One region of the Streptosporangium vulgare genome, then DNA from elsewhere that is predicted to be linked to it. Evidence: riboswitches for the same ligand, from Rfam matches in the RefSeq annotation. Region 1 holds a riboswitch; each other region holds the start of a gene.
What was found. Region 1 has a riboswitch for S-adenosylmethionine ahead of ACFFRH_RS00045 (glutathione S-transferase C-terminal domain-containing protein). Riboswitches for the same ligand answer to the same signal wherever they lie in the genome.
Positions count from the first base shown of each region.

Region 1 (7,710 bases):
GATATTCTGTGTCTCTCCGGGCGGGTGTCCCGGTGGGCCTTCGAGGGGGATGCGGGATGGTCGATCTGGTGCTGTCGTCGATCGAGCGGGGCGTGCTGACGCTGACCTTCAACCGCCCGGACCGGCTCAACGCCTGGACCGACGAGATGGGCCGCCGCTACTTCGACCAGCTGGCCGAGGCCGAGAAGGACCCGGAGGTCCGGGTGATCGTGGTCACCGGCGCGGGGAGGGGTTTCTGCGCCGGTGCGGACTTCCAGACGCTCACGGCCCTGCAGGACGGCTCCTACGAGGGGCGGCCCGACCCGCGTCCCACCACCTTCCCGACCACGATCCGCAAACCGATCATCGCCGCCGTCAACGGTGCCTGCGCCGGGCTCGGCATGGTCCACGCCCTGCTCTGCGACCTGGTCTTCACCGCCGCGGAGGCCAAGTGGACCACCGCCTTCGCCCGGCGCGGCCTGATCGCCGAGTACGGCATGTCGTGGGTCCTGCCCCGTCTGGCCGGTCAGGCCAAGGCCATGGACCTGCTGCTGTCGGGCCGTACCTTCACCGGCGCCGAGGCGTACGAGCTGGGCCTGGCCGGCCGGTCGGTGCCGGGGGAGAGGCTGATGGAGGAGACGCTGGCCTACGCCCGCGAGCTGGCGACGCACAGCTCCCCGGCCTCGATGGCCGTGATCAAACGTCAGGTCTGGGGTGACTGGCAGCAGAGCCTGGAGGCGTCGGAGCGGGCCGCGACGCGCCTGATGGCCGAGTCCTTCGGCCGGTCGGACTTCGCCGAGGGCGTCGCCAGCTTCGTCGAGCGCCGCGCCCCCGGCTTCCCGCCCCTGTAACTCCCTGTGGCTCCCGGTGGCTTCCGGCCGGGTCCCCTTCCGGGTGGCGGCGAACACGGGACACCATCGGGACGCCCGAACGGCGCGGGCCGTCCTGGATCAGGCGGGCGGTTCTCCGGTCACGAGCGCCGCGAGGCCGTCGAGGATGCGGTCCATGCCGAAGGCGAACTCGTCGTCGGGACCGCCGGGCATGTCGAAGACCCGGCCTTCGAGAAGCTCGTGGATCTCGGGGAAGCGCTCGGCGTCGGTGAGCCTGGCGAGTGACCGGGCGTAGCCGGACAGCGCCTCCTCGTCGGTGACCTTGGAGGCGTCGAGGGCGTCCTGGAGATCGGCCAGGAGCGCCACCTCGGTCCTGACGAAGCCGTTGACCAGCAGCAGCGCCGCCAGCTTCGTGTCCGGGGCGAGCCGCGTGCCGCGCAGGCAGCGCAGCCCGGCCTCCAGCCAGGCGACGTGGTTGGGCATGATCCCCGGGCCCGTGATGGGGATGCGCAGCGACCAGGGGTGCCGCTGCAGGGAGGTGCGCATGGCGCCGCCCCACCGCTGGAGGCCCTGGCGCCAGTCCTCGCCCGGCTCCGGGAGCGGGGGAGGCGGGCCGAGCACCGCGTCCGTGACGAGCATGAGCAGGTCGCCCTTGGAGGTGACGTAGCGGTAGAGGGCCATCGTGGAGACACCGAGCTCGGCGGCGATCTTGCTCATCGAGACCGCGGGGAGCCCCTCCGCCGAGCCCACCCGAAGGGCCGCCTCCACGATGTGCTCCAGGCTCAGGGTGCGCTTGGGACCCTTGCCCGGCCGCTCGCGCAACCCCCAGGCGATCTCCACGCTCTCCGGCACTTCCATCGCGCTCCCGGGCTTGACCGTCCTTTCCCGTGAGTGTATATCTTACGCAATACCGCGTATGCCATAAACAGTAGAGCGTACGCCATACACAGGAGGGGTAGTGGAACCAGCGATAGAGGTGACCGGCCTCACCAAGTCCTACGGCCGGGTCGCCGTCCTGACCGGCGTCGACCTGCGCGTCGCCAGGGGCAGCGTGTACGCGCTGCTCGGTTCCAACGGCGCGGGCAAGACGACGACCGTGCGCACCCTGGCGACGCTGGTCACGCCGGACGCGGGGCGGGCCACGGTCGCCGGGTTCGACGTCGTACGCGACCGCCGCCGCGTCCGCCGCGCCATCAGCCTGACCGGCCAGCACGCGGCGGTCGACGAGCTGCTCACCGGCGAGGAGAACCTCCGGATGATGGGCCGCCTGTCCGGCCTGTCACGGAGAGGGGCTCGCCGCAGGGCGGCCGAGCTGCTGGAGCGGTTCGACCTGGTCGAGGCGGGCGGGCGGCGGGTCGGCACGTACTCGGGGGGCATGTGGCGACGCCTGGACCTGGCCGCGGGGCTGGTCGGCGCGCCGTCGGTGATCTTTCTCGACGAGCCGACCACGGGACTCGACGTGCGGAGCAGGCAGGCGATGTGGGAGGTGATCACCCGCCTCACCGGCTCGGGCACCACGGTCTTCCTGACCACCCAGTATCTGGAGGAGGCCGACAGCCTGGCCGACAGGATCGCGTTGCTCGACGGCGGGCGGGTGGTGGCGGAGGGCACCGCCGACGAGCTCAAGGCGAGGGTCGCCGCCTGGCGGCTGGACCTCGTCCTGGCCGACGCCCGGTCGTTCGCCGAGGTGACGCGCGTCCTCGGGGCGCGTGCCGTCCACGCCGATCCCGGCAGGCTGACAGTCGGGGCGGCCACGGACGGGAGCGCCGCGCAGATCCGCGCCCTGCTGGACGAGGTGGACCCGGGGCGCTCGGCGGTCGAGAGGTTCACCGTGCGGGGCGCCACGCTCGACGACGCGTTCCTCGCTCTGACGGACACCGACGGACAGGGGGGCGGGCCGGTGTCTGACCTCGCCGTGATGGATGCCGCGATGGATGCAGTGACGGACGGGGAGCGGCGGGTGTCCGGCACCATCGCTGAGGACGGGAGGCGGGCCGGTGTCTGACCTCGTCGCCTGGCCGGTCATGACCGGCCGCGCCGTCCGCCTGTCGCTGCGCAACCTCGACGCGCTGATCACCTCGTTCCTGTTGCCCGTCATGGTCATGCTGCTGTTCGTCTACCTGTTCGGCGGCGCGATCCAGACCGGCACCGACTACGTCACCTACGCCGTCCCCGGCGTCCTCGTCATGTGCGCCTCCTACGGCGCCTCCCTGACCGCGGTCGCCGTCAGCCAGGACATGAGCCGGGGGATCGTCGACAGGTTCAGGTCGATGGACGTCGGCGGCGCGGCGTTCCTGGGCGGGCACGTGGCCGCCGGCACCGCGCGCAACCTCGTCTCGCTCGTCATCGTGTTCGTCGTCGCGTTCGCGCTCGGCTTCCGGGCGGACGCGGACCTGTCCGGCTGGGCCGGGGCGGCGGGCATCCTGGTGGTGTTCGTCCTGGCCGTCTCCGCGGTCTCGGCCGTGGTCGGCCTGCTGTCCAGGACGCCGGAGACGGCGGGCGGTTTCACCTTCTTCGTGATGTTCCTGCCCTACCCGAGCAGCGCCTTCGTCCCGGTGCGCACCATGCCCGAGTGGCTGCACGGGTTCGCGGAGAACCAGCCGGCCACGCCGATCATCGAGTCCGTGCGCGGCCTGCTGCTCGGCCGGCCCGTGGGCGACGATCCGTGGAAGGCGCTGGCCTGGTGCGGCGGTCTCCTGCTGCTCTCGGCGGTCTTCTCCGGCAGGCTGTTCCGCCGCCGCGCCCGCTGAGGTGGCGGGGATGCCGAGGGCGGTGCCGGTGGCGCGGCTGCGCTGCCCTCGGCATCCTCGCCACCCGCGCCGTCCCCGCCACCCGCGAGGGAGGCGTCGCGCCGGAGACCACCGGGCCCGGCGGGCCGGCGGCGGGGGACTCGGGGACCCGGGTGACCAGGCTCAGCTGACCAGGGTGAGCCAGTGCGGCGTGTCCCCGAAGGGGGCGGTGCGGGCGGTGACGGCCTCCATCAGCCAGGCGGCCGAGGCGCGGGCCCGCTCCACCACGTCGGGCGGGTAGGCGTACTTCACCCGGTGCTCCTCGAACTCGTCCTCGTCGTCCAGGAAGACCCGGCTCGCGCGGCCCTTCAGCAGGTTCCGGCGGGTCCGGATCACGTCGAGGTCCAGGTCGACCATGGTGACCTCGCCGTCCCTCCACTCCGGCACCGTGGAGATGTCGCAGTAGATCTCGTGCTTGTGCGGGGCGGCGTTGAAGGCGGCCGTCCACCAGGCGTCGCGGGGGAAGAGCATCACGAACGGATGCGGCCAGGGGACCGCGGGGCCGTCGCCCTTGTGTCCGCTGGAGTCGGCCACGCAGCCCGTCCACACCCCGTGCTCGTCCTCGCCGAGCAACAGGCCGCGGTGGTGCCAGTGCAGTGACCCGTCGTACTTGCGGTAGACCACGTTCACGCTCTCATAGGACATTCCCCGACATTAAGGCTTGACAGAGATCTATGTATTTCCTACCTTCTAAATAGGTTAAGAGTGTCAGTGAGAAGCCCCGGCTGGCTGACCGGCAACCCTCGCACCGCGGCGGGGTGCCCCCGGGGGAGACCGGGCGGCACGGTGGGCGTGCCGCAAGCGCGGACCCCTTCACCAGGGTCACCGAGACATGCCCGGGAGTGCCACATGTCGAAGACCAGCACACTGAACCACGCGAGCCCCGTCGACCTCGACACCCACGGCCACTACCGGCCCGGTGGCAGGCCCGGCCCGCGTTATCCCTTCCAGGGGCGGATCGGCACACCCGCCTTCCCCGCGGAGCCGGGGCGCTACCACCTCTACGTCGCGGCCGTCTGTCCGTACGCGCAGCGCGCGGCCATCGTGCGCTCCCTCAAGGGACTCCAGGACGTGGTCTCGCTCTCCTACGTCGACGACGAGCGCGACGGGCGCGGGTGGGCGTTCCGCGAGCGGCGCGGCGCCGACCCGGTCAACGGGTTCACCCTCCTGCGGCAGGCGTACGAGGTGACCGAGCCCGGCTTCGACGGGCACGTCTCGGTGCCGGTCCTGTGGGACAGGAGGACCGGCCGCATCGTGAGCAACGACTTCCCCGACATCACGATCGACCTGGCCACCCGGTTCGGCGGCGACCCCGACGCCGACCTCTACCCGGAGGAGCTCAGGCCGGAGATCGACGAGCTCAACACGAGGATCTACGAGATCGTCAACACGGCGGCGGGCCGGGTGGCGGCGGCGACCACCGAGGCCGGGTACGCCGAGGCGCGCGGGGCCGTGGTCGCCTTCCTGGACGAGCTGGACGCCCGCCTGGCCGACCGCAGGTTCCTGTTCGGCTCGGGGATCACCGAGCCGGACGTGCGGCTCTGGCCGACCCTGCTCCGCTTCGACCTGAGTGACAACCCGGCGGCCAGGATCAGCGAGCGTCCGCTCACCGCCTTCCCCAACCTGTGGGCCTACGCCAGGGACCTGTACGCCCACCCCGCCTTCCGCGAGAACACCGACTTCACCGTCATCGCCCGCCCGTCGGGCGAGACCGACGCCTGGCGGATCCCGGTCGAGCCGTTGCACGCCGACTGGGACCAGCCGCACCGCAGAGCCGCCGTATGAGCGCCTCGATCGCCGTCGTCGGCGCCGGGCCGACGGGTACCTGCCTGGTGGAGCGCATCTGCGCCAACGCCGCCGACCTGCTCGGCTGGCCGTCGCTGGACGTCCACGTGATCGACCCCCACCCGCCGGGCGGCGGGCGTGTCTGGCGCCACGACCAGCCGGACCTGCTCTGGATGAACTCCGCCGCCGCCGACGTGACGCTCTTCACCGACGAGTCGGTGCGCTGCGAGGGGCCGATCCGCCCCGGGCCCACGCTGGCCGAGTGGCTCGGCGGCGACCCCGGCAGGTTCGCCTCCCGCCCGGCGCAGAACGGCTACCTCTCCCACGTCTTCCGGCACGCGGTGGCGAACGCCCCGCGCGGCGTCCGGGTGCACGTGCACGCCGCCCGCGCCGTCGACCTCACCGACGTCCCCGGCGGGCAGGCGGTGACGCTGGAGGACGGCCGGACGATCGAGGCCGACGCGGTGATCCTGGCCCAGGGGCACGGCGACGTGACGCCGACGAGCGAGGAGGGCGCGCTCGCCGGCCTGGCCTCGCGCTCGGGGCTGCGCTACCTGCCCACCGGCTACGCGGCGGACCTCGACCTGGACGGCATCCCCGCCGGGGAGCCGGTGATCATGCGGGGGATGGGGCTCGCCTTTGTCGACCTGATGGTGCTGCTCACCTCGGGCCGGGGCGGCCGGTTCGTCCGCGAGTACGACGGGGAGCTGGTCTACCTGCCCAGCGGGCGCGAGCCCCTCATGCACGTGGGGTCGCGGCGTGGCGTGCCGTACCACTCCAAGACCGGTTACCCCTTCAGGGGCGCCCGCCCGCCGGTGCCGCGCTTCCTCACCCGCGAGGCGCTGGGCGAGGGGCCGTGGAACTTCCGCCGGGACGTGTGGCCGCTGGTCGCCAAGGAGCTCGCCTTCGCCTACTACCACGAGCTCATCACCTCCCACCCCAAGCGCGTCAAGCTGGGCTGGGCGGAGTTCGAGGAGGGCTTCGCCGCCGAGGAGTGGCGCAGCCTCGGGATGCGCAAGCTGATCCGCGAGACCGTGCCCCGGCACCTGGACCGGCTCGACTTCGACCGGCTCGACCGGCCGCTGGACGGCATCCGGTTCGGCGACCAGGCCGGCCTGCAGAAGTGGATGCACGGCTACCTCGCCGTCGACCTGCAGCGGCGCTCCGACCCCGCGCACAGCGCCGACCACGCGATGATCCTCGGGCTGCTCTCCGTCTACGGGGTCCTCGCCGAGCTGGGCATCTCCGACCCGTGGTTCGCCGGGTTCTTCAGCTACGTCGCCAGCGGCCCGCCGGGACCCCGGCTGGAGGAGCTGCGCGCCCTGGCCAGGGCGGGGGTCGTCACCTTCCTCGGCGCGAACGTCAAGGTCGACCACCACGACGGGCGCTGGCGGGCGCAGACCCCCACCGTGCCCGGCGGCGTGACGGCCACCACCCTCGTCGAGGCGAGGCTGCCCGCGCCCAGCGTGAGCCGGGCCGTCGACCCGCTCGTCTCCGCGCTCCGCGACCGGGGCGAGCTCGACGAGGAGTCGGGCCTGGTGAACGTACGGCCCGCCGACCGCCGCCTGCTCGACAGGTCCGGCACCCCGCACCCCCGCAGGTTCGCCTTCGGCCCCTGGGTCGTCGGCGGCCGGGCCACCGGCGGCTTCGCCAGGCCCCGCCTCAACGCCCCGCTCTTCCGCCACGCCGACGCCCTCGCCCGGATCGTGCTGTCCGAGGCCGCCGGAACCCAGATAAGACGGCACGTCGCGTGAACCGCCCCGATCGCCCCGGCCGGCGCGTCACCGAACCGGCCGGGCACCCCGCACCAGAGCACGTCGTACAGAACCAGGCACCGGGAAAGCGCGAGGAGAAGAACGTGAAGTTGCGATGGGGCGCCCTGGCGCTCGCCGGGGTGCTGGCGCTCGCGGCGTGCGGAGCCGAGAGCGGGGCCCCGGGCGCGGCGGCCGGAGGCGAGGGCGGCGGTGGCGACGGGGGGTCGCTCGTGTGGGCGGTGGAGACTCAGCCGATCACCTTCAACCCGCACCAGTGGGGCCAGAACAAGGCCCGCCTGCTGGTCCACAACCAGTTCGACGCCCTGATCGCCCGGGGCGAGAACGGCGAGTTCCTGCCGTGGCTGGCGAAGTCCTGGAAGGTCTCCGGGGACGGGCTCACCTACACCTTCGAACTCCGCGACGACGTCACCTTCCACGACGGCGAGAGGTTCGGCGCCGCCTCGGTGAAGGCCAACCTCGACCAGCTCGTCTCGCCCGGCTACAACGCCGCGGTCAGCGCCATCCAGCTGCGCAACTTCGGCAAGGCGGAGGCGACCGCGCCGCACACCCTGA
Region 1 is NZ_JBHMBS010000001.1:910-8,619, forward strand. Features, by position in the region: gene ACFFRH_RS00020 (enoyl-CoA hydratase-related protein) at 57-830, shown strand; gene ACFFRH_RS00025 (TetR/AcrR family transcriptional regulator) at 930-1,667, opposite strand; gene ACFFRH_RS00030 (ATP-binding cassette domain-containing protein) at 1,768-2,814, shown strand; gene ACFFRH_RS00035 (ABC transporter permease) at 2,807-3,559, shown strand; gene ACFFRH_RS00040 (DUF402 domain-containing protein) at 3,722-4,243, opposite strand; SAM riboswitch class IV at 4,296-4,408, shown strand; gene ACFFRH_RS00045 (glutathione S-transferase C-terminal domain-containing protein) at 4,448-5,383, shown strand; gene ACFFRH_RS00050 (FAD/NAD(P)-binding protein) at 5,380-7,137, shown strand; gene ACFFRH_RS00055 (ABC transporter substrate-binding protein) at 7,242-7,710, shown strand, end outside.

Region 2 (7,710 bases), on a different contig from region 1:
GAGGAAGATCTCGTTCCCGACGATCAGGTTCTCGATGTCGGGCAGCCGCCGCCGCACGTCGGCCACGGCCTGGGCGACCCGGCCCGTCCACCCCTCGGGGATCTCCTCCTTGAGGCCGCCGACCCGGTTGAACATGTAGTGCATGCGCCCGCCGGAGATCTCCTCCATCACGGCCTGGAGGGTCTCGCGCTCCCGGAACGCGTAGAAGACCGGGGTGATCGCGCCCAGCTCCAGCGGGTAGGAGCCGAGGAACATCAGGTGGCTGAGCACCCGGTTGAGCTCGGCCATCAGCGTGCGCGTCCAGACCGCCCTGACCGGCACCTCCATGCCGAGCATCCGCTCCACCGCGAGCACGACGCCCAGCTCGTTGGCGAACGCCGACAGCCAGTCGTGCCGGTTGGCCAGCACGATGATCTGCCGGTAGTCGCGCACCTCGAAGAGCTTCTCCGCGCCCCGGTGCATGTAGCCCACGACCGGCTCGGCCGAGCTGATCCGCTCGCCGTCCAGGGTGAGGCGCAGCCGCAGCACACCGTGCGTGGACGGGTGCTGCGGGCCGATGTTGAGGATCATGTCCTCGGTCGCGAGCTCCTTGCCGTGCGCCCCCCGCACGGCCTCGGCTCCCGCCCCCATTCCCACGCTCAGCTCGCGGGGCGCGCCTTCAGTCATAGGGCCATGCTGTCACGTCAGCCGCGCGAGGCAAGATCCCGCAGGGCGTCGATCAGCCGGTCGACGTGCTCGGAGGTCGTACCGATGCCGATGGAGGCGCGGACGGCTGAGGCGGTGACGTCGTCGCAGCCGCCGTCCTTGGCGCCCAGCAGGTGCCGTACGAAGGGGTGGGCGCAGAACTTGCCGTCGCGGACGCCGATGCCGTAGTCGCCGGACAGGGCCTCGGCGACCTCGCGGGCGGTGAAGCCGTCCACCACGAAGGAGACGATGCCGACGCGCGGGTGGTCCGGGCCCCACAGGGACAGCTCGTGCACGCCGGGCACGGAGGCGAGGCCCGCGCGCAGGCGCCCGAGGAGGCGCTCCTCCTCGCGGACCAGCGGGGTCCAGCCGGTGGCGGTGAGGGCGTCGCAGGCCGCGGCGAGCGCGACGGCGCCCAGCACGTTCGGGGTTCCGGCCTCGTGCCGGGCCTCGGGGTCGTCGTGCCACTCGGTGGCGTCGTCGTCCACGGCCCTCACCGCGCCGCCGCCCCGCAGGTACGGCTCGGCCTCGGCGAGCCAGTCGGAACGGCCGATCAGCGCCCCGGTGCCGAACGGCGCGTAGAGCTTGTGGCCGGAGAAGACCACGTAGTCCAGGTCGAGCGCCGTCAGGTTGAGGCGGCGGTGCGGGACGAGCTGCGCGGCGTCGACGAGGACGCGGGCCCCGTGGCGGTGGGCGATGTGGGCCAGCGCGGCGATCGGCCAGAGCTCCCCGGTGACGTTGGAGGCGGCGGTCACGACCAGCAGCTTGGGGCCGTCGATCGAGGCGAGGGCGTCGTCGGCGGCGCGGACGGCCTCGCCGGGGAAGGCGGGGGCCGCGAGCCGCACGACCCGGTCCCAGGGCAGCAGCGAGGCGTGGTGCTCGGTCTCGAAGACCACGGCGGTGGTGCCCTCGGGCAGGCTGCGGGCGAGCAGGTTGGTCGCGTCCGTGGTGTTGCGGGTGAAGATCACCGAGTCGTCGGGACGGGCGCCGACGAAGGCGCGGACCGTGTGCCTGGCCTGCTCGTAGCGGGCCGTGGTCAGCTGGGACGCGTATCCGGCGCCGCGGTGGACGCTGGAGTAGGCCGGGAGCGCGGCGGCGACGGCGGCGCTCACCGGCTCCAGACAGGGGGCGCTCGCGGCGTAGTCGAGGTTGGCGTAGCGGACGAGCCTGCCGCCCCTGACCGGGACCTCCAGGTCCGAGCCGAGCACGGCCGGGATCGGGCGGCCACCGGACGCGCGGGTCTCGGGAACGCTCACCACGGCGGGGGCGGGGCTCTCGGGGGCGGTGAAGATCGTCAGGGTGGACATGCCAGGGCTCCTTGGAGGTCATCGGACCCCAACCCATGACACAGGTGCCTGGAGCCCGCGCTTGCCCGGCACACCTCGTGCCGGACCAGGTCCTCACCCGGGGCACCCCGCCGCGGACGCGAGGGTTGCCGGCCAGCGAGCCGGGGCTTGTCACTGGCACTCATGACCTACGGGGGAACTATAACCGACACCCCGCGGTGCCCCGCAAGTCCGAAACGTGATCAACCCGATATCGGAGCCGGAGCGAGCGCCTCGGAGGCGCCCGGCGAATTTTGACAGCGAAGCGTGATGGCGCGGAAGGAACTCCGGGCGCCTCCCGGTCGTCCTGGCAGTCAGCCGAAGAAGCGTTCGGGCAGTTGGCCGACGGTGTGTTCATGCGCCGACCGACGAAGGAGTAAGCAATGGACTGGGTGACCAATCCGGAGATATGGATAGGGTTCTTCACCCTTGTCGCCCTGGAGATCGTCCTGGGAATCGACAACATCATCTTCATCTCGATCCTGGTGGGCAAGCTTCCGCCCGAGCAGCGCGACAAGGCCCGCAAGCTCGGCATCGCCGTCGCCCTGCTCAGCCGCCTCCTGCTGCTGCTGGCGCTGTCGTGGGTGGTGAGGCTCACGGAACCGATGTTCGAGGTCTTCGGGCAGGGGATATCGGGGCGCGACCTGATCCTGATACTCGGCGGCCTGTTCCTGCTGGGCAAGAGCGTCCACGAGATGCACGGCAGCCTGGAGGGCGACTCCGGCCACTCCGAGGGCAGGGTGGCCTCGTCCTTCACCTCGGTGATCATCCAGATCATGATCCTCGACGTCGTCTTCTCGCTCGACTCGGTGATCACCGCGGTCGGCATGGTCGACGAGCTGGGCGTCATGATCGCGGCCGTCATCGTCTCGGTCATCGTGATGCTGATCGCCTCCGGGCCGATCAGCCGCTTCGTGGAGCGGCACCCGAGCATCAAGATGCTCGCCCTGTCCTTCCTGGTGCTGATCGGCGTCGTGCTCATCGCCGAGGGGTTCGAGCAGCACATCTCCAAGGGCTACATCTACTTCGCGATGGCGTTCTCGCTGCTGGTGGAGCTGCTGAACATCCGGATGCGCGGCAAGGCGAGCAGGCGGAAGCCGGTCGAGCTGCGTTCCCGCTACGAGAGTGAGGACGAGGGCGAGGGCGAGACCGGCCCGGAGCCCCGGAGAACCCCGGGGACCCCGGGGGTCCAGGTGGGCCAGGCGGCTCCGGCGGGCCGGGCGGACGAGCCGGCCGAGGGGGGGAGGCCGGACGAGCGGGCCGGATCCTGAACCGGGGATCGCCGGGACCGGGGATTACGATGCCTACGTGCGCTTTGATCCCTGGAATCCGGAATTCGTCGCCCACCCCTACGACGTCTACGACGAGCTGAGGCGGGAGCGGCCGGTCAGCTTCTTCGAGCCGACCGGCCAGTGGCTGGTGGCCAGGCACGCCGACGTCAACGCGCTGCTGCGGGACCGCAGGCTCGGCCGCTCCTACCTGCACGTGGCCTCGCACCAGGAGTTCGGCAGGCCGGACGACCCCGACTTCCAGGATCCGTTCTGGCGGGTGATCAGGGCCGGGATGCTCGACGTCGAGCCGCCGGTGCACACCAGGCTCCGGCGGCTGGTGTCGAAGGCGTTCACCCCCCGCATGGTCGAGGCGCTCCGCCCCAAGGTCGCCCGGATGGCCGGGGAGCTGGTGGACGCCTTCGTCGAGCGCGGCGGCGGAGACCTGATCGCCGAGGTCGCCGAGCCGCTCCCGGTCACCGTGATCGCCGAGATGCTCGGCGTCCCCGAGGGCGACCGGCACCTGCTGCGGCCCTGGTCGGCCGACATCTGCGGCATGTACGAGCTCCAGCCGTCGGTCGAGGCCCAGCACACGGCCGTACGGGCGGCCGAGGAGTTCTCCGCCTACCTCGTCGAGCTGGCCCGCGCCCGCAGGGCCGATCCCGGCGACGACCTGATCAGCGCGCTCGCCCTGGTGGCCGACGAGGGGGACAGGCTCACCGAGGAGGAGCTGGTCGGCACCTGCGTGCTGCTGCTCAACGCCGGGCACGAGGCCACCGTCAACGTCACGGGCAACGGCTGGTGGTCGCTGTTCCGCAACCCGGCCGAGCTGGATCGGCTCCGCGCCGACCACTCCCTGCTGCCCACCGCGGTCGAGGAGCTGATGCGCTGGGACACCCCGCTGCAGATGTTTGAGCGCTGGGTGCTGGAGGACGTCTCGGTGGGCGGGATCGACATCCCGCGCGGCACCGAGGTGGCGCTGCTGTTCGGCTCGGCCAACCGCGACCCCGAGGTCTTCGCCGACCCCGCCCGCCTGGACGTGGGCCGGGCCGACAACCCGCACATCTCCTTCGGTGCCGGGATCCACTTCTGCCTGGGGGCCCCGCTGGCGAGGGTCGAGCTGATCGAGTCCTTCGGTGCCCTGCTGCGCAGGGCGCCGAAGATGGAACTCGCCGCCGAGCCCAGCTGGGGACCGGGCTACGTCATCCGCGGTCTGCAGGCACTCCAGGTGCGGGTCTGAGAGCCGGCCCGGCGCGGGTGGGAGTCCGAGAACCGGCCCCTCCAGGTGGGTTCTGAGAGCCGGTCCGGCGCGGGTGACATGGGTGCCGTCACACAGGCCGGGCGGTGCCCCGTCCGGCCGTGCGTGACGGCGTCCATGGCCGGGCGGCGCCACGCCCATCCCGTGGACGCGGAGCCACGCCCGCCCCGCGGACCCCGCCGGAACGGCATCGGCCCGGCGGGTCAGGGACGGCTCTGCGACAGCCAGCCGAACCCGCCGAGGCCGCCCGGGGCGATGAGCTCCGCCTCCTCCGAGGCCCTCGCGAGGGCCTGCAGGTAGCCGCGAGGGTCACTTGCGGCCTGCTCGATCGCCGGGCGGCCCCCGGTGACCCCGAGGGCGAGCAACGCCTCCCGCTGCGTGGTCAGCGCCGTCGTGACGGCCCCGGCGCTCTCACCGGCGGCCGCGCAGGCGTCGAGCGCCACGTGGGCGGTGATGTCGCACGAGCCGTCGGGCACGGGCGCGACCATCGACCCGTCGCGGTAGCCGGCCAGCGTGCCGTACGGCGGCCGGTCGTCCAGGGCGTGGGAGTAGTCGATCGCGACCGCCCGGCCGCGCGCCAGCCGTACGATCACCGACGCCCAGGCCCTGTCGCGCGGCCTGCCGATCTCGGCCCGCTCCCCGACGGCCCGCATCGGCCACCATCGGTCCAGCCAGGCGAGGTCCGCCTCGGAGGGCCTGCCGCCGAGACGCTCCTCACCGTCGGTGACGTTGACCATGACCAGCCGGGGCCCGTCGGCCGTCTGCTCGGCGATGTCGACCGGGACGTTGTCGAGCCACTCGTTGGCGATCACCAGCCCGTGGATCCCGTCAGGCGCGGCCCTCGCCCAGACGATCTCCCCGGGCAGCGCCGCCGGCCGGGGCGCCAGGTCGACCGCGGTCACCCGCAGCCTCGACCGGAGCGCGGGCGGCGCCGCGGCGAGCACGCCGGCCGCCAGCTCGCCCCCACCGGCGCCGATGTCGACCAGGTCGAGCGGGTCGGGGCCGCCGAGCGCCTCGTCGATCGCGGCCAGCTCGCGCAGCACGGCCTCGGCGAAGACGGGGGAGGCGCCGACCGATGTCCGGAAATGGCTGGAGGGGCGCTCCCGGAGATAGAAACCGCTTTCGCCGTAGAGCGCATGCTCCATCGCGGCACGCCAGGTGAGCCACACGCTCTCAGACGCTACCCGCCGCGGCGGGGGAACGAGATCGACTCGCGCTGACGCTTCGAGTGAATGCATGACTACATTCTGTCACCGGTTTGCCTGATCGTTGTCGACGCCGCCTCGGCGCGTCGCCGCCCGGATCGCCTCGTGAGCCGGGCCTGCGGGCTCTCCGGCGGGGCCTGTACGCTCCCGGTTCTCCCGGGCCGGGCCTGCGGGGGTCCGCTACCGACCGCTACCGACCGCTGCCGAACACGCGTCTTGCCGTGGGTGCGGCGGCATGGCCCGTTACGCTGGTCAATCGGGCACGGAGCCCCACATGGTCGAAGGACGGGACGTCATGGACGCAGTCGATCGCCCGGCACGGCTGGCCGTCGGAGTGGTTGGAGCGGGCAGGGTCGGTTCGGCGCTCGGCGCCGCGCTCGTCAGGGCGGGGCACCGGGTGGTCGCGGCGAGCGGTGTCTCCGACGCCTCCAGGGAGCGGGCGGTCGAGCGGCTCGGGCTCGTCCCCACCCGGCCGCAGGACGTGGTGGCCGGCGCCGACCTCGTCCTGCTGACGGTCCCCGACGACGTGCTGCCCGGCCTGGTCTCCGGCCTGGTCGAGACCGGTGCCGACCTGCGCGGCAAGCTGGTGGCCCACACCAGCGGCGCGTACGGCCTGGCCGTGCTGAACCCGGCGATCAAGGCCGGGGCGCTGCCGCTGGCGCTGCATCCCGTGATGACCTTCACCGGCCGCGACGACGACCTGCGCCGCCTCACCGGGATCTCGTACGGGGTGACCGCTCCCGACCAGCTCCGCCCGGTGGCCGAGGCCCTCGTCATCGAGATGGAGGGCGAGCCGGTCTGGATCGCCGACGAGGACCGGCCGCTCTACCACGCGGCCCTGGCGCAGGCGGCCAACCACATGGTGACGCTCATCGCCGAGTCCTCGGAGCTGCTGGAGAAGATCGGGGTGGAGCAGCCGGGACGGATGCTCGGCCCGCTGCTCGGCGCGGCCCTGGAGAACGTGCTGAGGCTAGGCATCGCCGGGCTGACCGGCCCGGTGGTACGCGGCGACGCCGGGACCGTCCGCAGGCACGTGGACGCGCTGATCCTCGCCGCCCCCGAGGCCGCGGACGCCTACGTGGCGCTCGCCAGGCTCACCGCCGACCGGGCACTCGCGGCCGGGCTGCTCAAGCCGGAGGCCGCCGAACGCCTCCTGGACGCCCTGGGCGGCAACATCTGGACCTGAGGGACCTTCTGAGGGCCCGTACAGGCTCCGGGGGCGCGACGTATGGCGCTGGGGCCCACGCGCCGACCCGGTGCCCGCCCCGGCGACCCGATCGGGTTAGCTGATCCGGTGAGCCGAATCCGCCCGGCGAAGGGAACCGGCGGATTCCGATGACCGTCATTCCTCTCCGGCCCGGGAGCCGGAGCACCCCCGGGAGGTTCCAGTGATCGTGGCGGACGACCGCGCAGGGCTGCTCAAGGCCCGCGAGGCACTGGGGATCGGCGCGGGCGCCTCCCCCGGGAGAGGCGCTCTGGCGCTCGTGCCGACCATGGGCGCGCTGCACGAGGGGCACCGCTCGCTCATCCGGCTGGCCCGTGAGCGAGCCGCTCACGTGGCGGTGAGCATCTTCGTGAACCCGCTCCAGTTCGGGCCCACCGAGGACTTCTCCCGCTATCCCCGTACGTTCGACGCCGACCTCGAAGTCTGCGAGGCCGAGGGGGTGAGTGTGGTGTTCGCCCCCTCGGCCGAGGACATGTACCTGCCGGACAGGCAGGTCGGCGTCTCCGCGGGCGGGATGGGCTCGGTCGTCGAGGGGGAGTTCAGGCCCGGTCACCTCGACGGCGTGCTGACCGTGGTGCTGAAGCTGTTCAACCTGGTCCAGCCGGACGTGGCGGTGTTCGGGCAGAAGGACGCCCAGCAGCTCGCGGTGATCCGCAGGATGGTCGCCGACCTGAACCTGCCGGTCTCGATCGTCGGCGGGCCCACGGTCCGCGAGCCGGACGGCCTGGCGCTGTCCAGCCGCAAC
Region 2 is NZ_JBHMBS010000023.1:96,651-104,360, reverse strand. Features, by position in the region: gene ACFFRH_RS33950 (NADH-quinone oxidoreductase subunit D) at 1-666, opposite strand, end outside; gene ACFFRH_RS33945 (aminotransferase class V-fold PLP-dependent enzyme) at 684-1,991, opposite strand; SAM riboswitch class IV at 2,044-2,159, opposite strand; gene ACFFRH_RS33940 (TerC family protein) at 2,393-3,280, shown strand; gene ACFFRH_RS33935 (cytochrome P450) at 3,318-4,517, shown strand; gene ACFFRH_RS33930 (SAM-dependent methyltransferase) at 4,739-5,704, opposite strand; gene ACFFRH_RS33925 (Rossmann-like and DUF2520 domain-containing protein) at 6,036-6,926, shown strand; gene panC (pantoate--beta-alanine ligase) at 7,156-7,710, shown strand, end outside.
Region 2: it holds a riboswitch for S-adenosylmethionine, as region 1 does, so the genes downstream of both, ACFFRH_RS33945 (aminotransferase class V-fold PLP-dependent enzyme) here and ACFFRH_RS00045 (glutathione S-transferase C-terminal domain-containing protein) in region 1, are expected to answer to the same signal.

Region 3 (7,710 bases), on a different contig from region 1:
TCCGTGTCGCGCCGCGGGCTCCGTGTCGCGTCGGCGTGTCGCGCGACCGCATGTCGCGGACACCACCCGTGCGCCCCCCCGAGCGCCCGTACGGTCACACGCCCGCGGCCACACGTCCCGTACGGTCACACGTCCCGTACAACGCGAAAGCCCGGCTCGCCGGTTGGGGGAGGCGAGCCGGGCTCAGGCGGTGAGGATCCAGCGGACTGCGATACCGCGGGATCCACCGGTTCTTCCCTGCGAATTCACGAAACGGCTGTGTCAGACCGCCCTGACGGACTCCGCCTGGGGACCTTTCTGGCCCTGGGTGATCTCGAACTCCACCCGCTGGCCCTGCTCGAGGGCACGGTAGCCATCCATCATGATTGCGGAGTAATGGACGAACACATCCTTACCACCGTCTACCGCGATGAAGCCGTAGCCCTTGTCCGCGTTGAACCATTTGACGGTGCCCTGCGCCACTTGCGACTCCTCTTACTGGTCTTAAGGACGACGCCCATTCCTCTCGCGAAGTCCTCAATCGCCGGACGGACTTCGCCACGTCGATCGTTCCGACCATACCTGTGGGAAGCGGTAGGGCAACAGAGTCAAGCACCAAACTACCTCTTTACGAGAGCTTTTAGTACGAGACCAGAGTTTCATTATCACTATTAGTTAGTTAAGGGTTACATTACCCATCCAGTCCACAAATGTGAGCTTGGGTCATAAAACACGGCACCCGCCCGGCCGGGGCCGGGGGGGGGGGGGGGGGGGGCGCGCCCTCCGCCGGGCGGGGGCGGGGCGGGTGCCGTGGGGTCGTGGGCGCCCCTGGGGGCGGCGCTGGGCGGTCAGGGCCGCGCCAGGGCGGGAGGATCAGCCTCCGGCCACCGCCGGGATGATGGAGACCTGGGCGCCGGAGGGCGTCGCCGTGTCGAGGTTGTCGACAAATCGGACGTCCTCATCCCCGACATAGACGTTGACAAAACGTCGGATCTTCCCCGCTTCGTCAAGAATCCGGGCGCCGATCCCCGGGAAGTCCGCGTCGAGCTTCTGCAGAACATCGCGCAGGGTCTCACCCTCTCCGTTCACCTCGGCCGCACCATCGGTGTAAGTCCGGAGAATCGTCGGAATCCGCACAGAAACGCTCATAATTCAGTACCTTTCACGATTTCTAGGCGATAGCCGCACGGAATGCGTCAAGAGAAGGCCGAATCACCGCGGTCGGTCGCGCCTCCGCGGCCACCGCGTCAAGGGTCTTGAGACCGTCGCCGGTGTTGAGGACCACCGTCTCGGCGTCGGGGTCGAGCGTGCCCGAGGCGACCAGCTTGCGCAGCACCCCGACGACGACGCCCCCGGCGGTCTCGGCGAAGATGCCCTCGGTCCTGGCCAGCAGCCGGATCGCGTCGACGATCTCGGCGTCGGTGACGTCCTCGACCGCCCCGCCGGTGCGGCGGGCGATGTCCAGGACGTACGGGCCGTCGGCCGGGTTGCCGATCGCCAGCGACTTGGCGATCGTGTCCGGCTTGACCGGGCGGATCACGTCGTGGCCCGCCTTGTAGGCGGCGGAGACCGGGGAGCATCCCTCGGCCTGGGCCGCGAAGATCTTGTACGGCTTGTCCTCGACCAGGCCGAGCGCGATCAGCTCCTTGAAGCCCTTGTCGACCTTCGTGAGCTGCGAGCCCGACGCGACCGGGATGACGATCTGGTCGGGGATGCGCCAGCCGAGCTGCTCGGCGATCTCGTAGGCCAGGGTCTTGGAGCCCTCCGCGTAGTAGGGCCGGAGGTTGACGTTGACGAAGCCCCACTGGTCGCCCAGCTCGTCGCCGATGAGCTCGGAGCAGAAGCGGTTCACGTCGTCGTAGGTGCCCTCGATGCCGATGAGCCTGCCGCCGTACACGGAGGCCATGACGATCTTGGCCTGCTCCAGGTCGGAGGGGATGAACACGCAGGCGTCCAGCCCGGCCCGCGCGGCGGCGGCGGTCACGGCGCCGGCCAGGTTGCCGGTGGAGGAGCAGGAGAGGGTGTGGAACCCGAAGTTGCGGGCCGCCTCGACGGCGATGGCCACCACGCGGTCCTTGAAGGAGTGCGTGGGATTGCCGGAGTCGTCCTTCACGTGCAGGGAGCGGATGCCCAGCTCGCGGGCGAGGTTTCCGGCGTTGACGAGCTTGGTCCAGCCGGGCGCCATGTTGGGCTTGGTGGCCACGTCCTCGGGGACGGGCAGCAGCGAGCGGTAGCGCCAGATGTTGGTCGGCCCCTCGGCGATCCGCTCCCGGGTCACACGCCCGAAGTCGTACGCGATCTCAAGGGGCCCGAAACACTCGTTACAGGCGAAACTGGGGCCGAGGTCGTAGCGGGCACCGCACTCCCGGCAGGAGAGGGCCACGGCGGGGCCGAAGCGCGCGTCACGCGCGCCGTCGGCACGAGCGGAGGAGGTGGGGTTGTTCTCAGTGGTTGCGAGCGCCATGAAGCGAGGCCTTTCCCTCATCTTCGTCTGCGGACCACCCTGGTCACAGACCGGAATTGGCACCTGTCCCGGCCGACCTCGTTCAGATCACGAGTCTTGAACCGGGATGGTTGCCGGGGCTTCGCAGGGCCGGTCCCTCCACCCCTCTGGATGAGCAAATATTCAGTTGGGAACCTGACGCGCAGGTCCTAAGCACTCTACCCCGCCCCGCCGCCCTCCTGGCTCCTTGTCTCACTGTGCGAGACATGACGTGTTATCCAGCGGACAAACGAACCTGGGACGCCGGTCGGGCGGCAGGCGGCCCCGGCGGGGGCCTCGCCCCCTCCCCGGTCGTCGCCGCCGGGGCGCGGACGGCGTCCCGGAACGGGTTACGGCGCCCTGAACCCCAGGATGTAGGCACCGGAGCCGGCCGAGGCGAACACCCGGTAGCGGTAGTAGCCGGGCGTGCCGGTGTAGGAGATCCTCTCGTCGGGCCCCGGACTGTCGGAGGTGGCGACGACCACCCAGCTCCTGCCGTTCCACTTCTGCAGGTACAGGTCGAAGTCGGGGCCGTCCAGGCAGCCGGAGTGCAGCCCCCTGACGGTCGACCTGTAGTAGAGACCCCTCGGCTGGTAGGCGGACTGGCCGGTGGTCAGGGTGCCGGTGTAGTTGTTCGGGAAGCCGGTGCAGGTGCCGGTGACCGGCGGGGGTGGATTGCCCGCGGTCGTCCTCAGGGCCAGGCCGTAGGCGGTGAGGATCGGGCCGATCGGCTGGAAGTAGGTGACACCGCCGGAGGTGCAGTCTCCGGAGCCGCCGGAGGTGACGCCCTGGGCCTGGTCGATGGCGATGAAGGAGCCGCCGGAGTCTCCGGGTTCGGCGCAGACGTTGGTGCGGGTCAGCCCGAAGACGGTGCCCTGGGGGTAGGTGACGCTGACGTCGCGTTGCTGGACGACACCGCAGTGGAAGTCGGTGGTGGAGCCGGACCGGCAGACCGAGGCCCCTTCGATGGCGACCTGGGCGCCGGCGACGGGTACGGTGCCGCCCTGGCCGTTGTCCACCTTCGGGGTGGCCGTCCAGTTGGCGTTGGTCGCGACCCAGGAGTAGTCGTTACCGGGGAAGGTCGATCCCTGGAAGGTCCCCTGGGTGACCCGGTTGAAGCCGGTGGTGGTGTTCCCGGCCCTTCCGCAGTGGCCGGCGCTGACGAAGCCCTGCTGGGTGCCCTTGAGCACGGAGAAGCCGATCGAGCAGCGGCTGGTGACGCCGATGTAGTAGGCGTTGCCGCCCACCAGGTCGTACAGGGGCAGGGGAACCTCGGCGGTGGGCAGTACGACCACCGCCTCCGTGTCCACGCCCGCGCTCGCGACGAAGTTCTGGGCGATCCCGGGTTGCGGGGAGAGGACGACCACCTTGTTCCTCTTCACGTCGACCAGGCGCACGCTCGACACGAGTCGCTGCGGGGGCAGGGTCTCGTCGATCTTCTTCTTGATCGCGGTGAGCTCCGCCAGCGATCTGGGGACGACCTCGGCCTGGGCGCCCGCCTCGAGGATCACGGGGATGTCGCCGACACTGGTGGTGCCCGCCACCAGGGTCTGCGCGACGCTCCCCTGAAACCAGGTACCGCCGAAACGGGGGCCGAGTCTCCTGGCCAGATGTGCCGCGACCGGGGTCAGGCGGGCCTCGTTGAGCAGGCGGATCCGGGCCTGGGCCGGGGTCAGGCCCAGGTCGCGCTCAAGTGCCTCCAACATGCCCGGCGGCGGTTCCAAAGGGGCCGACGCGGTGGACACGGCGGTGGTGGCGGACGGGGCGGCGGGCACGACCGGGGCACCCGTCGCGTGGCGTTCGGCACCGGCCGGTACGGCGGCCAGGGCGAGCGCGGTGACCGTCAGGACACATGCCGCGGTGACAGCGTGTCTGCGGGACATATGATCTCTCCTCGACCTGGGCTTTCATGGCGGGAGGGGAGATCGCCCCATATCTCTGGTCGATCACGTGATATGGGCAACGCCACCATAGATCAGGCGAGGTCACCGAGGCCGCGCGCCACACGGGAGTGTTCTCGAACGGCTCCCACCGTCCGGCCACCCGGCCGTTCCCGGCCGGGTGGCACCGCGACCGGCCAGGGGCCGGACAGGGGCCGGACAGGGGCCGGACAGGGGCCGGACAGGGGCCGGACAGGCGGCCGGAACCCGAGTGGCCCGGCGGGCGCGGGGAAAGCCGGGCGGCGGCCGGAAACCGGGCGGCCGGACAGGCACCCGGAAAGCCGGGCGGTGGTCAGAAGCCGAGCCTCCGGAAAGCCGGGCGGCGGTCAGAAGCCGTAGGCGTCGCCCAGGGCGCCCTGGACGTACTTGCGCGCCTGGTGGATGCGCGACTTGGCGGTGCCCAGCGGGATGCGCAGCTGCTCGGCCACCTCGTTGTAGTCGAGCTGGCAGATGTCGCGCAGCACCAGCGCCTGGGCCAGCTCCGGCTTCTCGGCCTCCAGCGCCTCCATCGCGTCGAGCAGGTCCAGCCTGGACCCGGCGATCACGCTCACCCGGGCGACGTCCGGCTTCTGCAGCGGCAGCTCGTCTGAGCTCTGCTCGGCCGCGCGGCGCTTCAGCGAGCGGTAGGTGGTCCTGGCGCAGTTGGCGGTCACGATGTGCAGCCAGGTGCTGAACCGGGCGCGCCCCTCGAAGCGGCCGATGTTGCGTGCCACCGCGAGCAGGGTGTCCTGACAGGCCTCCTCGGCGTCCTGCCGGAAGGGCAGGATCCGGCCGCAGTGCCTGAGCACGGCGGGCTCGATCCGCTTCAGCAGCTCACCGAGAGCGCGGTGGTCACCTTGGGCGGCCGATCGGGCCAGGTCCTCGGTCGTCTCGTCCAGCGCCATCACGGGCCCCCATCAGCGGTCACGGTCGCTGGACATCCTACGGTCGGGGATCGCGAATGGTGACCTCCCTCCCCGCCACAAAAAGGGCGACAAGGCGGGGTTCATCACTCCACCTGCTGACAAGAGCTGACACAATTCGATGAACGCCCTTACTTCCTGGACCCGAAGAGCGAGGACATCCCGACCAGGCGCCGGTTAACCTTGGGGTCTCCACGCTCAAGGAGAATCGATGAGCGCGATCCTGGTGGCCTCCAACCGCGGCCCCGTCTCCTTCACCCTCTCCGAGGACGGCTCGCTGTCCATGCGCAGGGGAGGTGGCGGCCTGGTCTCGGGCCTGTCGGAGGTCGCGAAGGACCTCAACGTCCTGTGGGTCTGCGCGGCGCTGTCCGACGGCGACCGCGGCGCCGTGCGGCTGGCGCCCGGCGGCCGGCTCGACCAGGCGGGCTACGACACCGGGGCGCTGCGGATGCTCGACATCCCCCCGGCGACCTTCCACCGCGCCTACAACGCGGTCGCCAACTCCACCCTCTGGTTCGTCCACCACCTCCTGTACGACATCCCCAACAGGCCGCACTTCGACGCCAGGTTCCGCCGGGAGTGGGAGTCGTACCAGTCCTACAACGAGGCGTTCGCGATGGCGCTGGCCGAGGAGGCCCCGCACGGGGCGCGGGTGATGGTGCAGGACTACCACCTGAGCCTGGCCCCGGCGATGCTCAGGGGGGAGCGCCCCGACCTGCGGGTGGCGCACTTCTCGCACACGCCGTGGGCGCCGCCCGAATACTTCAACCTCCTCCCCGACGACGTCGCGACCGAGCTCCTCGAAGGCATCCTGGGCGCCGACCACGCGGGCTTCCTCACCGCCCGCTGGGGCGGGGCGTTCATGGACTGCTGCGAGACGGTGCTCGGCGCGCGGGTCGACCGCGAGGAGCGCACGATCACGCACGCGGGCAGGACGACCCGGATCGGCACCCACAGCCTGGGCGTCGACGGCAAGGCGCTGTGGACCCGGGCCTCCGAGCCCGACGTGGAGTCCCACATGGCCGCGCTCCGCGCCCAGGTGGGCGACCGCAGGCTGATCGTGCGGATCGACAGGACGGAGCTGTCGAAGAACATCGTGCGGGGCCTGGTCGCCTACAAGCAGTTCCTCGCGGCCCACCCGGAGTGGCACGGCCGGGTCACGCACCTCGCCTTCGCCTACCCGTCCCGGCACGACCTGCCCGAATACCGCGAGTACACGGCGGCGGTGCAGCGCTGCGCCGAGGAGATCGAGGACGAGTACGCCACCGAGGACTGGGACCCGCTGATCCTCAACGTCGACGACGACTACCCGCGCTCGCTGGCCGCCTACCGGCTGGCCGACGTGCTGCTGGTCAACCCGATCCGCGACGGCATGAACCTGGTGGCCAAGGAGGGGCCGATCCTGTCGCCGCACAGCGCGCTGGTGCTGTCACGGGAGGCCGGTGCCGCCGCCGAGCTGGGCGAGCACGCGCTGACGGTGAACCCCTACGACGTCTCGGCCACGGCCGCCGCGCTGCACGAGGGCCTGACGATGCCCTCGGACGAGCGCGCCAGGAGGGGCGTCCTGCTGGCCGCCGCGGCGACCGCGCTCCCCCCGCACCGGTGGTTCGCCGAGCAGCTCGAGGCCCTCGGGTGAGGCTCGGGGCGCCAAGCAGTTTTAGCCCCATATGAGATAGTTTTTGCAGCTATTTCACTTTTCGGCGTATGGGAGACCGAGTTGACCGCGATCGCGCCCGTCCGGCTGATCCGCGACCGCGCGACCTGGCTGATCTACCTCCAGCTCGGCGTCTTCGCCACCTACCTGTACGGCCTCAGCGCCGCGCTCCCGCTGCTCCGCCTCGACCAGGGCGTGTCCCAGGCGGTCGCCGGCCTGCACGGGACGGCGATGGCCGTCGGCGGCATCGTCATCGGCCTCGCCCTGCCCTGGCTGACCGGACGGATCGGCCGCCGGGCCGCCATCTGGATCGGGATGGCCGGGATGGGCTCCGGCACGCTCATGGTCGCGGCGGCCCCCACCCTGCTGCCGGTCACCCTCCTCGGGTACGGCGTCGCCAGCGGGCTGGCCTCGATCGTCCTGTACCTGGGCATGGCCGCGCTCGACGACCGGCACGGCCCGGCCGGCCCGGCGGCGATCAGCGAGGCCAACGCCGTCTGCGTGATCGTCGGCATCGGGGTCCCGTTCGTGGTCAGCGCCGCCGCGCAGAGCGCCTTCGGCTGGCGGGCCGCGCTGCTGGTGACCCCTCTGCTGGCCACGCTGCTCGCGCTGGTCATGGGGCGCGTACGGATCCCCGAGCCCCGGGAGACCCCGGACGGGGACGGGGGGCGGGAGACCCGCTTCGGCTGGCGGTTCTACCTGGCCTCGGCCGTGCTGTTCTGCTGCGTCGCGGCGGAGTTCTGCTTCAACCTG
Region 3 is NZ_JBHMBS010000047.1:429-8,138, forward strand. Features, by position in the region: gene ACFFRH_RS42265 (cold-shock protein) at 262-462, opposite strand; gene ACFFRH_RS42270 (MoaD/ThiS family protein) at 853-1,128, opposite strand; gene thrC (threonine synthase) at 1,151-2,443, opposite strand; SAM riboswitch class I at 2,458-2,600, opposite strand; gene ACFFRH_RS42280 (S1 family peptidase) at 2,812-4,344, opposite strand; gene ACFFRH_RS42285 (RNA polymerase sigma factor) at 4,728-5,285, opposite strand; gene ACFFRH_RS42290 (alpha,alpha-trehalose-phosphate synthase (UDP-forming)) at 5,515-6,939, shown strand; gene ACFFRH_RS42295 (MFS transporter) at 7,021-7,710, shown strand, end outside.
Region 3: it holds a riboswitch for S-adenosylmethionine, as region 1 does, so the genes downstream of both, thrC (threonine synthase) here and ACFFRH_RS00045 (glutathione S-transferase C-terminal domain-containing protein) in region 1, are expected to answer to the same signal.